DNA from 4 places in the Paenibacillus sp. J22P15 genome. Region 2 is predicted to be linked to each of the others. Evidence: riboswitches for the same ligand, from Rfam matches in the RefSeq annotation. Region 2 holds a riboswitch; each other region holds the start of a gene.
What was found. Region 2 has a riboswitch for cyclic di-GMP ahead of AC0YN6_RS09820 (anti-repressor SinI family protein). Riboswitches for the same ligand answer to the same signal wherever they lie in the genome.

Region 1: linked by a shared signal. The riboswitch ahead of AC0YN6_RS29850 (EAL domain-containing protein) and the one ahead of AC0YN6_RS09820 (anti-repressor SinI family protein) in region 2 are both predicted to bind cyclic di-GMP.
Region 3: linked by a shared signal. The riboswitch ahead of AC0YN6_RS26425 (transglutaminase-like domain-containing protein) and the one ahead of AC0YN6_RS09820 (anti-repressor SinI family protein) in region 2 are both predicted to bind cyclic di-GMP.
Region 4: linked by a shared signal. The riboswitch ahead of AC0YN6_RS17870 (hypothetical protein) and the one ahead of AC0YN6_RS09820 (anti-repressor SinI family protein) in region 2 are both predicted to bind cyclic di-GMP.

Annotation. Positions count from the first base shown of each region.
Region 1 is NZ_JBWDNT010000034.1:24,470-26,668, reverse strand. It holds gene AC0YN6_RS29850 (EAL domain-containing protein) at 1-1,047, opposite strand, end outside; cyclic di-GMP riboswitch class I at 1,137-1,227, opposite strand; gene AC0YN6_RS29845 (hypothetical protein) at 1,531-1,878, opposite strand; gene AC0YN6_RS29840 (IS110 family RNA-guided transposase) at 2,016-2,199, shown strand, end outside.
Region 2 is NZ_JBWDNT010000003.1:317,494-319,692, forward strand. It holds gene AC0YN6_RS09810 (DegT/DnrJ/EryC1/StrS family aminotransferase) at 1-69, shown strand, start outside; gene AC0YN6_RS09815 (helix-turn-helix domain-containing protein) at 261-590, shown strand; gene AC0YN6_RS09820 (anti-repressor SinI family protein) at 602-763, opposite strand; cyclic di-GMP riboswitch class II at 779-861, opposite strand; gene AC0YN6_RS09825 (metallophosphoesterase) at 997-1,761, shown strand; gene AC0YN6_RS09830 (AraC family transcriptional regulator) at 1,776-2,199, opposite strand, start outside.
Region 3 is NZ_JBWDNT010000023.1:349-2,547, forward strand. It holds gene AC0YN6_RS26425 (transglutaminase-like domain-containing protein) at 52-861, opposite strand; cyclic di-GMP riboswitch class I at 874-952, opposite strand; cyclic di-GMP riboswitch class I at 1,005-1,083, opposite strand; gene lysS (lysine--tRNA ligase) at 1,251-2,199, opposite strand, start outside.
Region 4 is NZ_JBWDNT010000008.1:85,163-87,361, forward strand. It holds gene AC0YN6_RS17855 (recombinase RecA family protein) at 1-98, shown strand, start outside; gene AC0YN6_RS17860 (uracil-DNA glycosylase family protein) at 118-693, shown strand; gene AC0YN6_RS17865 (helix-turn-helix domain-containing protein) at 712-984, shown strand; cyclic di-GMP riboswitch class I at 1,043-1,127, shown strand; gene AC0YN6_RS17870 (hypothetical protein) at 1,280-1,918, shown strand; gene AC0YN6_RS17875 (hypothetical protein) at 1,955-2,199, shown strand, end outside.

The DNA of each region.
Region 1 (2,199 bases), on a different contig from region 2:
AATCGAATGACCTAACGAATCATTAATGTATTTAAATCGGTCCATGTCCAAATACATGACAGCCAGCTTCTGCTGGTTCCTCTTCGCTTCAGTTAATGCTTGATCTAAGGTGTTTTTAAACGAGCTGCGATTTGGCAACTCGGTCAGTTGATCATGAAAGGCCAAATATTGATTTTTTTGTTCTGCTTGTTTTCTCTCCGTAATATCGCGTCTTACGGTCACAAGGCCTTTTCGGCTGCCATCTGGATTGAAAATTGGAACCTTGATGACATCATAAAAACTTGTCCGGCCATCAGACGTGGCAATCTTATCTTCATAACGGGTTAACTCACCGGATTCCCATACCCGTTGATCGGAAGTTGTGCATGTTGACAAAAATTCTCGACATAAATCAGAATACTTCGACATCTCGAAATCAGTTTTCCCTTCATAGGCAACGTCGCCAAGCTGATAGGAGGATAATGCGAACGTGTTGGCCTTTAGCCATCGGCCCTCACCGTCTTTAAACAGAATGAAATCCGGAATGGCGTTAATGAGTGTGTGCAATTGTTCTTTGTTGTCGACAAGTCGCTCTTCCAAATCGATGATATATGCTGTATTCCGATCTCCAGCGTTCATATCAAGAAGTGTACCAATAAAACGGACGGGATTCCCGTTATTGTCGCATATCCAATCCCCCTGGGAATGAACCTTCCGCACAGATTTGTCCGAAAGCATAAAGCGATGCACGATGTTGAACTGTATTCTCTTATGCAATGCTTCACTGAATTTTTCTTTCACCGCCGCTTTGTCATCCGGGTGGATCAAAGTCCAAAATAGATCGGAAGCATTGCGAAATTCACGATCGGAAATCCCTAGCACCCGGTATATGTTATCGGACAAATAGATCTCGTTCGTACTCAGATCCACATCCCAATTACCCAATATGTCAGGCATCATCTGCTTGAGGTGCACACTTTGATTGGAAAAATCATTTTGCTGCTCGATAAAGGCGGAATTTTTCGACAGCCCTTTTTTTGTTGGGCGAAACAATTGAAAGAAAGCCATGATTACCTCTCCAGATTCTTATTTATAAAAGAAAAAAAAGCATCCCCTCCTCTAATGGAGAGTTGCTTGATTCACCAAAACTCGTATGTATCAGCAACTGGCTGGCATCGTGCACACGTGTACATTTTAGCCCCTATAGCTTTGCGTCCCCATTTTTCAATGGGTTTGCCCTTATATGTTATTATCATTGTAAAAACTAGAGGAGGATCTTCTGCGAAACTTTTATCCATTATAGTCCATAAATACCATAACTACAAGTTTTTATGGATCTATATACCTAGGTCAAAAGTAGTTTTTTTGAAAAGAAGCATCCCCCACCGCTTTTTTTTCGGGATGTTAGTTCATACTAGTGCTCGATCTGCACAAACTCACCCTTATTTATTCAGCTATCGATGAGCTTTTTGAACAGACTCTAATAGTAATTTTTTCATGAGCAGCAAAAAGAGTGCTACGAAATAGCACTCTCGTACTATGATTCGGTTATCAAGCCGCTCTCACGTCCACATATCCTTTGTGTTCGATCATTCGAACAGGAGGGTAGTCCAAGTAGCTTTCTTCCCAAATCCCCTCCCACTCCTCCCAAGTAAGGCCCGGATTAAGCGATTGTTGCTCGAAGAAGTGGTACTCCATGGACGCATCCTCAAGCTCCGACTCTTTCTCCATATCGGATTTTAGCCAATCAGGGGTTTCCAGCATTTCGTCCTCTGTCACCCATTTCATCGCTGGGTAGACATCGTCTTTCCCGAACTTCGTCAGGTCTTTAAAATCCTTACCTGCACCAGTGCAATCGTCAATAAAATGAGCAGGCCACCGCAGTGTCCGCTCATCCATGTATATTATTCAACTAACATGTCCCGTTAACATTCCTGTAGGTGTTAGTAGATTCAATTTGCAGAAAAACGAACGCCTCGCTAGGATGAGTATGTACTGGGTTGCAGCCCTCAGAACTCACCTTAGGAGGCGTTATTATGAAGTCTAGACTAACTAAAGCTCAAAATCAACGTGTAGAACGTGTTTCCACTTCTACGCTTGTCATTGGCATCGACATTGCCAAGGAAAAACATGCTGCTCAAGCTACTAACTTTCGAGGTATTGTCCTCACCAATCGCCCCATTATGTTTTCGAACGACCATGCGGGCTTTGAGCATTTAA
Region 2 (2,199 bases):
TCAAGGGTGATAGATTGTTTAACGAATGCATTCATAGCGTCGGTCCAAAGAGAGAAGCAAGGCGCATAGCCCTTGCTTTTTTCGTATAACTAGCGTATGCGTAGTTGAAATGGTGAAGCATTGGCTAGAATGGATAGTAAGGTGGAGAAAACGGATACTGCTGTGGAAGGAAATCGAACTTGAGGAGGAGTATCGCAATCGAGTAATATTCGTTATAATAGAGAGTATTCTACAACGGTGAAATAATGGAGGAGTTTGTTATGATTGGACAACGCATTCAGATGCTTCGCAAGAGAAAAGGTCTTTCACTGACTGAACTTTCCCAGAGGGCAGGCATTGCAAAATCTTATCTAAGCTCCATAGAACGAGGGCTCCAGCAAAATCCTTCGATTCAGTTTCTAGAAAAAGTAAGCGCAGTATTAAGCATTACAATAGAAGAGTTATTGAATAACGATGAGACGGACCAAAAGCCCGATCATCTTGACAATGAATGGGCTGATTTAGTAAGAGAGGCTATGAATTCTGGTGTAAGTAAGGATCAGTTCAAAGAATTTTTAGAATTCAACAAATGGAAAAGTAAGCAAAGCTAGAGAAATTATATTTATACAGCCGTTTCCTTGTTCTTATCTATATCGCTTTCCTTCAGAATAAGAAGAGCTTTACGTATGTCTTCTTTAGTAAGTCCTGATTTTCGAGCGTCCATAATTAATGTAACCCATTCCATATCCAAGTCATCTAATTCTTTTGACTCAATCAGTACCATTCCTCAAGTCCCCCATTCATATTGGGACGGTTGCACCACTGACTCCATGCGTTTAAGGTGCCCAGATACTAAACGCATTTCAACGTCTCCCGTGTACTTCTCGATTTCTTAATAAGATTATTATAGTTCAAGCCAATTGCATATATTGTCATTTCTCGTCTCTGGATAATAAAAATCTTTAACATATTTTGTCGAATCATTACAATTATTTACATTCGGATAGGAGGACAAATTTGGTTATTATACTAACAGTGGCAGTATCCATATTTTTCTTTTACCTGCTCTTTATCTTCCCAACTCAGTGGCTAAAAATCGAAAAGATAACCCACCCAATCGGCATTAACAAACGCATATTGCAAATTAGTGATTTGCACGTAGACAGGCTGCGCATTAGCGCGAAGCGAATTTCGCAAGAAATCGCGTCTGCGAAGCCTGACTACATTTTTCTTACTGGCGACTATACCTATAAAGAACACTATCTTCCGCGGGTAGGCTATTACTTAAAGGCTATTTCAGATAGCGGTATACCCGTATACGCGGTGCTTGGCAACCATGACTATGAGCTCCCTCGATTAAAGAAGCTGCTCGATCTGTTTCAATTGTATGGCATTAAAGTTCTTCGCAATGAAAATGTGCTGCTTGATGATTTTCAACTCATTGGAATTGATGATGCCAGCTCTCATCATAGCCGCATCAAGCCTTCTTTTAGAGGTATTGCAAGCAGTAAGCCGATTGTTATTATGACACATGATCCCAATGTGCTGCTTAAGATTGATCGTACCTATGATTATTTGATGGCCGGTCATCTGCATGGAAAGCAGCTGAACGTACCGTTCTTTTTTGCATTTAAGCCAAAGGGTCCGCTTTCCGTGAAAGGAATCTACAAAGGCCTTCATCACAACCAGAACGGCACATTCTACATCTCAAAAGGTATTGGTCAAGCCGGCGTTAACGCCCGGTTTATGGTTAGAAGTGAGATTACGATTCATGATCTATAAATATGAGGCTGTAGCTAGTCATGGATCGTATTTCTACGGCTTTCTTCTCGAAAGGCAGCAGGAGGAATACCCTTCGCTTCGGCAAAGGTTCGAGAGAAATAATGAACGGATGAGAAGCCGCAGCGCTCAGCGATTATTTTAATTGGCGTTGATGTTTGGACGAGTAATTTCTCCGCTACACGGACTCGTTCGTGTCTTACGAGAATGGAGAAGGATTCATGAACGCTCTGGGCGAACAGTCTGGAAAGATGGCGTTCGGATACGTTAATGTAACGTGCAACCTCGGAAAGACTCAAGCTAGCTCCTAAATTATCACGTATGTATAGCTTGGCTCGGTTGATAAGGATAGCGGCATTTGAAGCCGGTAAAATGATTTCTGTGTTACCATTCTTGCTGCCAACAATGGTTGGAAAGGTAAGGATTAAAGCATGTGCAAGC
Region 3 (2,199 bases), on a different contig from region 2:
AGCAAGACATAAAAAAACGAGCTATACGATTTAACGCAAGCTCGTTGTTCCTTAGTAATACTTTGTTGCTTTATAGTTTGCTGCATCCTTGATAAGCTCATACTTTTTGTTACCCTTCTTGAAGCCCGCATCGACCGTTGGATCAATCGTAACCCATTTGTCATCCAAGTAAACTTCATTCCATGCATGATAAACATCGACGTAAGACGACTGCCCCATCACTAGCTTAGTGGGAATATCAACGCTGCGGAGCATTGCTGCAAACAATGAAGCGTATCCGTAGCAAATATCTTTTTTGGTTTTAAATGTACGATCGATATTCGGGAGGTAATCTACGGGCAGATTAGCAGCCAATTGGTTATCATAATCAACATTTGTAATGATGTAGTTATAGATTGCTTTTACTTTCTCGCTATCGGTCTTTTTATTTTTTGTTAATTCCTTTGCTTTGACGATTGCACTGCTTGTAGTCGACCATTCAATGTTTTGAATTGAATTTAAATATAGAACTTTATTATCCTTCAACTTGAGTGTAACGAGTTGTTTCTTCACCAGCTTGTATTTGTTGCCCGATGTATTCTCTAACAATGAAATCGTATATTGACCATTACCAAGTTGTAACGGGAACTGCTCCCTAGCTTTCCCGGCAGTTAAGTTGTAGGTGTATTTGGATGAGCCTTTAACAATCATAAGCTTTGTTTTCACTTTAGCCTTCACTGCGTATTGTACGGAGACAACACCGTTATCCAGATTATCTGTATTCAGCCATTCAGAAGCTTTCTCATTACTCGCTTGAACGACAGTTACATTAATGGATGCGAAAAGAACAAAAGCTGTGATTAGTAATATAAACTTGCGCATAAACAAACTCCCTTCGGTAGCTGGCTGCCATCTTACGGAAGGCCCTATAGCTTTGCGTCCCTACCTTTCGATAGGTTTGCCGTTATCGTGTGAAGCGCTACAAGATGTTATCTCCTCTATAAAACAAAAAAAAAGCCTGTCCATTCGGTAGCTGGCTGCCATCTTACGGAAGGCCCTTTAGCTTTGCGTCCCTACCTTTCGATAGGTTTGCCGTTGTCGTGCTTAGCTTTATTAGTTCTATTTTATCATATGAATCTATCGAATCAATAGAAAAGCTGTGAGTAAAAATCGTATTTTGGCAGTTTTTGAAGATTGCTGCTGCAAAGGCTCATCGCAAAAAAAAAAGAACCGCTAGCGGCTACATGCCGTGCGGTTCTTTAGATTTACTCTTATTCAGCTGAACGTTGGTCTCTCATATGAGGGAACAACAGCACATCACGGATAGAAGGAGCATCAGTTAGCAGCATGATCAAACGGTCAATGCCGATTCCTAGTCCGCCAGTCGGCGGCATGCCGTATTCAAGAGCACGAATAAAGTCCTCATCCATACCATGCGCTTCATCGTTGCCCTGCTCTCGCTCAAGAAGCTGTGACTCGAATCGTTCACGCTGATCAATCGGGTCGTTAAGCTCCGTAAATGCATTTGCATGCTCACGAGCTACGATAAATAGCTCAAAACGATCTGTGAAGCGCGGATCTGCATCGCTTTTCTTAGCAAGCGGCGAGATCGCAACAGGATGGCCGGTAACGAAAGTCGGTTGAATAAGCGTATGCTCTCCGAACTGTTCAAAGAATGCGTTAAGAATATGACCAAACGTCATATGAGGATCAACAGCAACTTTATGCTCTTTCGCCAAACGATGAGCTTCTTCGTCACTCATCTCCACACCGAAATCAACACCTGTCGTTTCTTTAACAAGATCGACCATAGAAACCCGACGCCACTGCGGAGTCAAATCAATTTCTTGACCTTGATAAGTAATCTTCGTTGTGCCGAGAACCTCTTGCGCGATATGCGCAATAACATTTTCAGTCAATTCCATAATATCCTTGTAGTCAGCATATGCCTCATACAGTTCAATCATCGTAAATTCCGGATTGTGACGAGTAGAAATACCCTCATTCCGGTATACGCGGCCAATCTCATATACTTTCTCTAGTCCGCCTACAATTAATCGCTTCAAATGAAGCTCGATTGCGATACGCATATAGAGCTGCATGTCGAGAGCATTATGATGCGTCTCGAACGGACGAGCTGCCGCACCGCCTGCAATCGAATGTAAGGTCGGCGTTTCTACTTCTAGATACCCGCGGGAATCCAGATAGCGACGCATGGAT
Region 4 (2,199 bases), on a different contig from region 2:
ATGCACAGTTTGTCGAAGAGCAGCCAGATGATGGACCAGCTCCTACGGATGAAGAATTGGCTCGCGAAGAAGACCCTGCCATGATGGCATTAATTTAATGAATAGGAGGCGTTTTGCATGAGCACAGCTTACGAGGACCCAAAGATCTTCGTTAATCAGTTGGTGGGCATGCCGGACGGCTGTTTACTTGAAATGTCGCACGACGAATTGCTGCAAAGCATTCGTTATTGTCAATCTTGCCCGCTTAGCTCTTATGCGAAGCCGCTATCACTCCACAATCGAACAGCTCGAATCATGGTCATCGGGGAAACTCCCGATGACGTTTTATTCGAAACCGAGAGTGGATCAGTTCTGGCAGGACTCCTACGACGTTTCGGTATACTGCCGCAAGAAGTCTATGTGACATCCATGATTAAGTGTCGAGACGGTAAGGATGCTGCTGCTTGCAGCAATCATCTGAATGCTGAGGTTATGACCGTTCGACCTTCCGTGGTCGTTCTTCTAGGCTCTTCAGTCGCATCAGCTTTTGATCCTAAGCCGGCCATCAATAAATGGCATACGATTTATCCTGGCGTATACGGCCTAGAAACATATAATTTAATAGCCGCCAGGCATGATCCATCCAAAATGGCCATGCTTCATGATCAATTCGCCTATATTGCTCAAAACCGTCATAACATGCAGCATGTGTAGGCTAGGAGGATTAAAAAGATGGATGAGAAAACTTTTAATGTCACACAGGCTTCGCTCATTTTAGGTGTTCATCGCGATACGATTATTTATTGGGAAGAAAATAATTTAATACCAAAAGCTAAACGAAATCCTAGCAACAACTATCGCATTTATTCCGCCTCTGCGTTAAAAGAGATCGCGACGTTCCGGAAAATGTTTGACCTAAATATTGACAAACAAATAGATGGGTATCTAAACCGAAAATCAACTCTATCAAATTCGGTTAATTGTAGAAAAAAACCTGCATATTGACACAGCAAATAATGCCTTATATAATCATAGTTTATTCTATGAAATTGGACTCTTATCTTAAACGACACGGCAAACTTATCTAAAGGTAAGGACGCAAAATTACGGGCCTAAAGATATTAATCCATGGCGGCCGAATTTCCGAACCTGAGCTAATTCCCTCCAATACATATAATTGTAATGCATTATTTATATTGTCATGATATAATGTATTGCAAATAGGTGATATTGCTAATATGCAATACCTTGCAATGTGCCAATTGCTGGGTTGCCAATTTTCAAGGAGGGGAAATTTATTATGTCGGAGAGCCTGATTGAAAGCCTACTAAGTAAAAATGAATTACTTGTACATGAATACATTAAAGAAGAAGCCGCAATTCATGGATCTGTTAAAGAACCAATGGATTCGATGGCTAAAAATATTCTAAGTCGATTTAGTGACCGTATTCCTGCGAGAAATCGGAATACTTCTAGTGGCCCTACAGAGGAAAAGTCGTTTAGCGAGGCGACTGTTCATCGAGCTGTTAGAAAGTTGCAAGGCGAAGGCATTATACAAGTGAAAGCTTCTCGAGACAAATCATTGCCGAATGAAATTATATATTTCGGACTGCCCGATGAGGGTGAACAATTCAAAGAATTGGTTGACATGTCATCTAAAATCACACTTAACTTGGAACGCTGGCAAACAATGGTGAATCGAACTAAGCAAGAGGTTCAAAATGTAAAGCGTGAAAACCGGAATCTTTACAAGGAGCTTGATGGAATAGGTGATCGTCTTAAAAAGGCACAGGCACTCAACGCTGCCCTTCAAGATCAACTACGCTTGGTAGAGTCGGATGAAAATCCCTTTAAGGCGGGCAATGTGATTTCAATTACGGATCTCGGAAATGGAACAATTGGATATGTCGTCGCAAGAGAGAACACACTATCTCAATAATAAACCATCGCAATAACAACTAGAGGAGAGCGCATAATGGACATAACCGACACTTCTGTAAAGGCAAAATGGCTTGCCCAGTCATTAATTCGTCATGCTGGGAACCATAATGAGCATTTTGAGGAGAAAATCGTTGAGGCTGCAAGCCTGAACGGAGTAACTTTACAGGAGCTGCGACACTGCATTCAGCAAGAGCTACAATCTCGTTTGGACAACTTCTGCGATGTTGTGGAAGATGAGGATTCAGACGATCTGTGTTTCTATTTAAAGAAAATCGATGG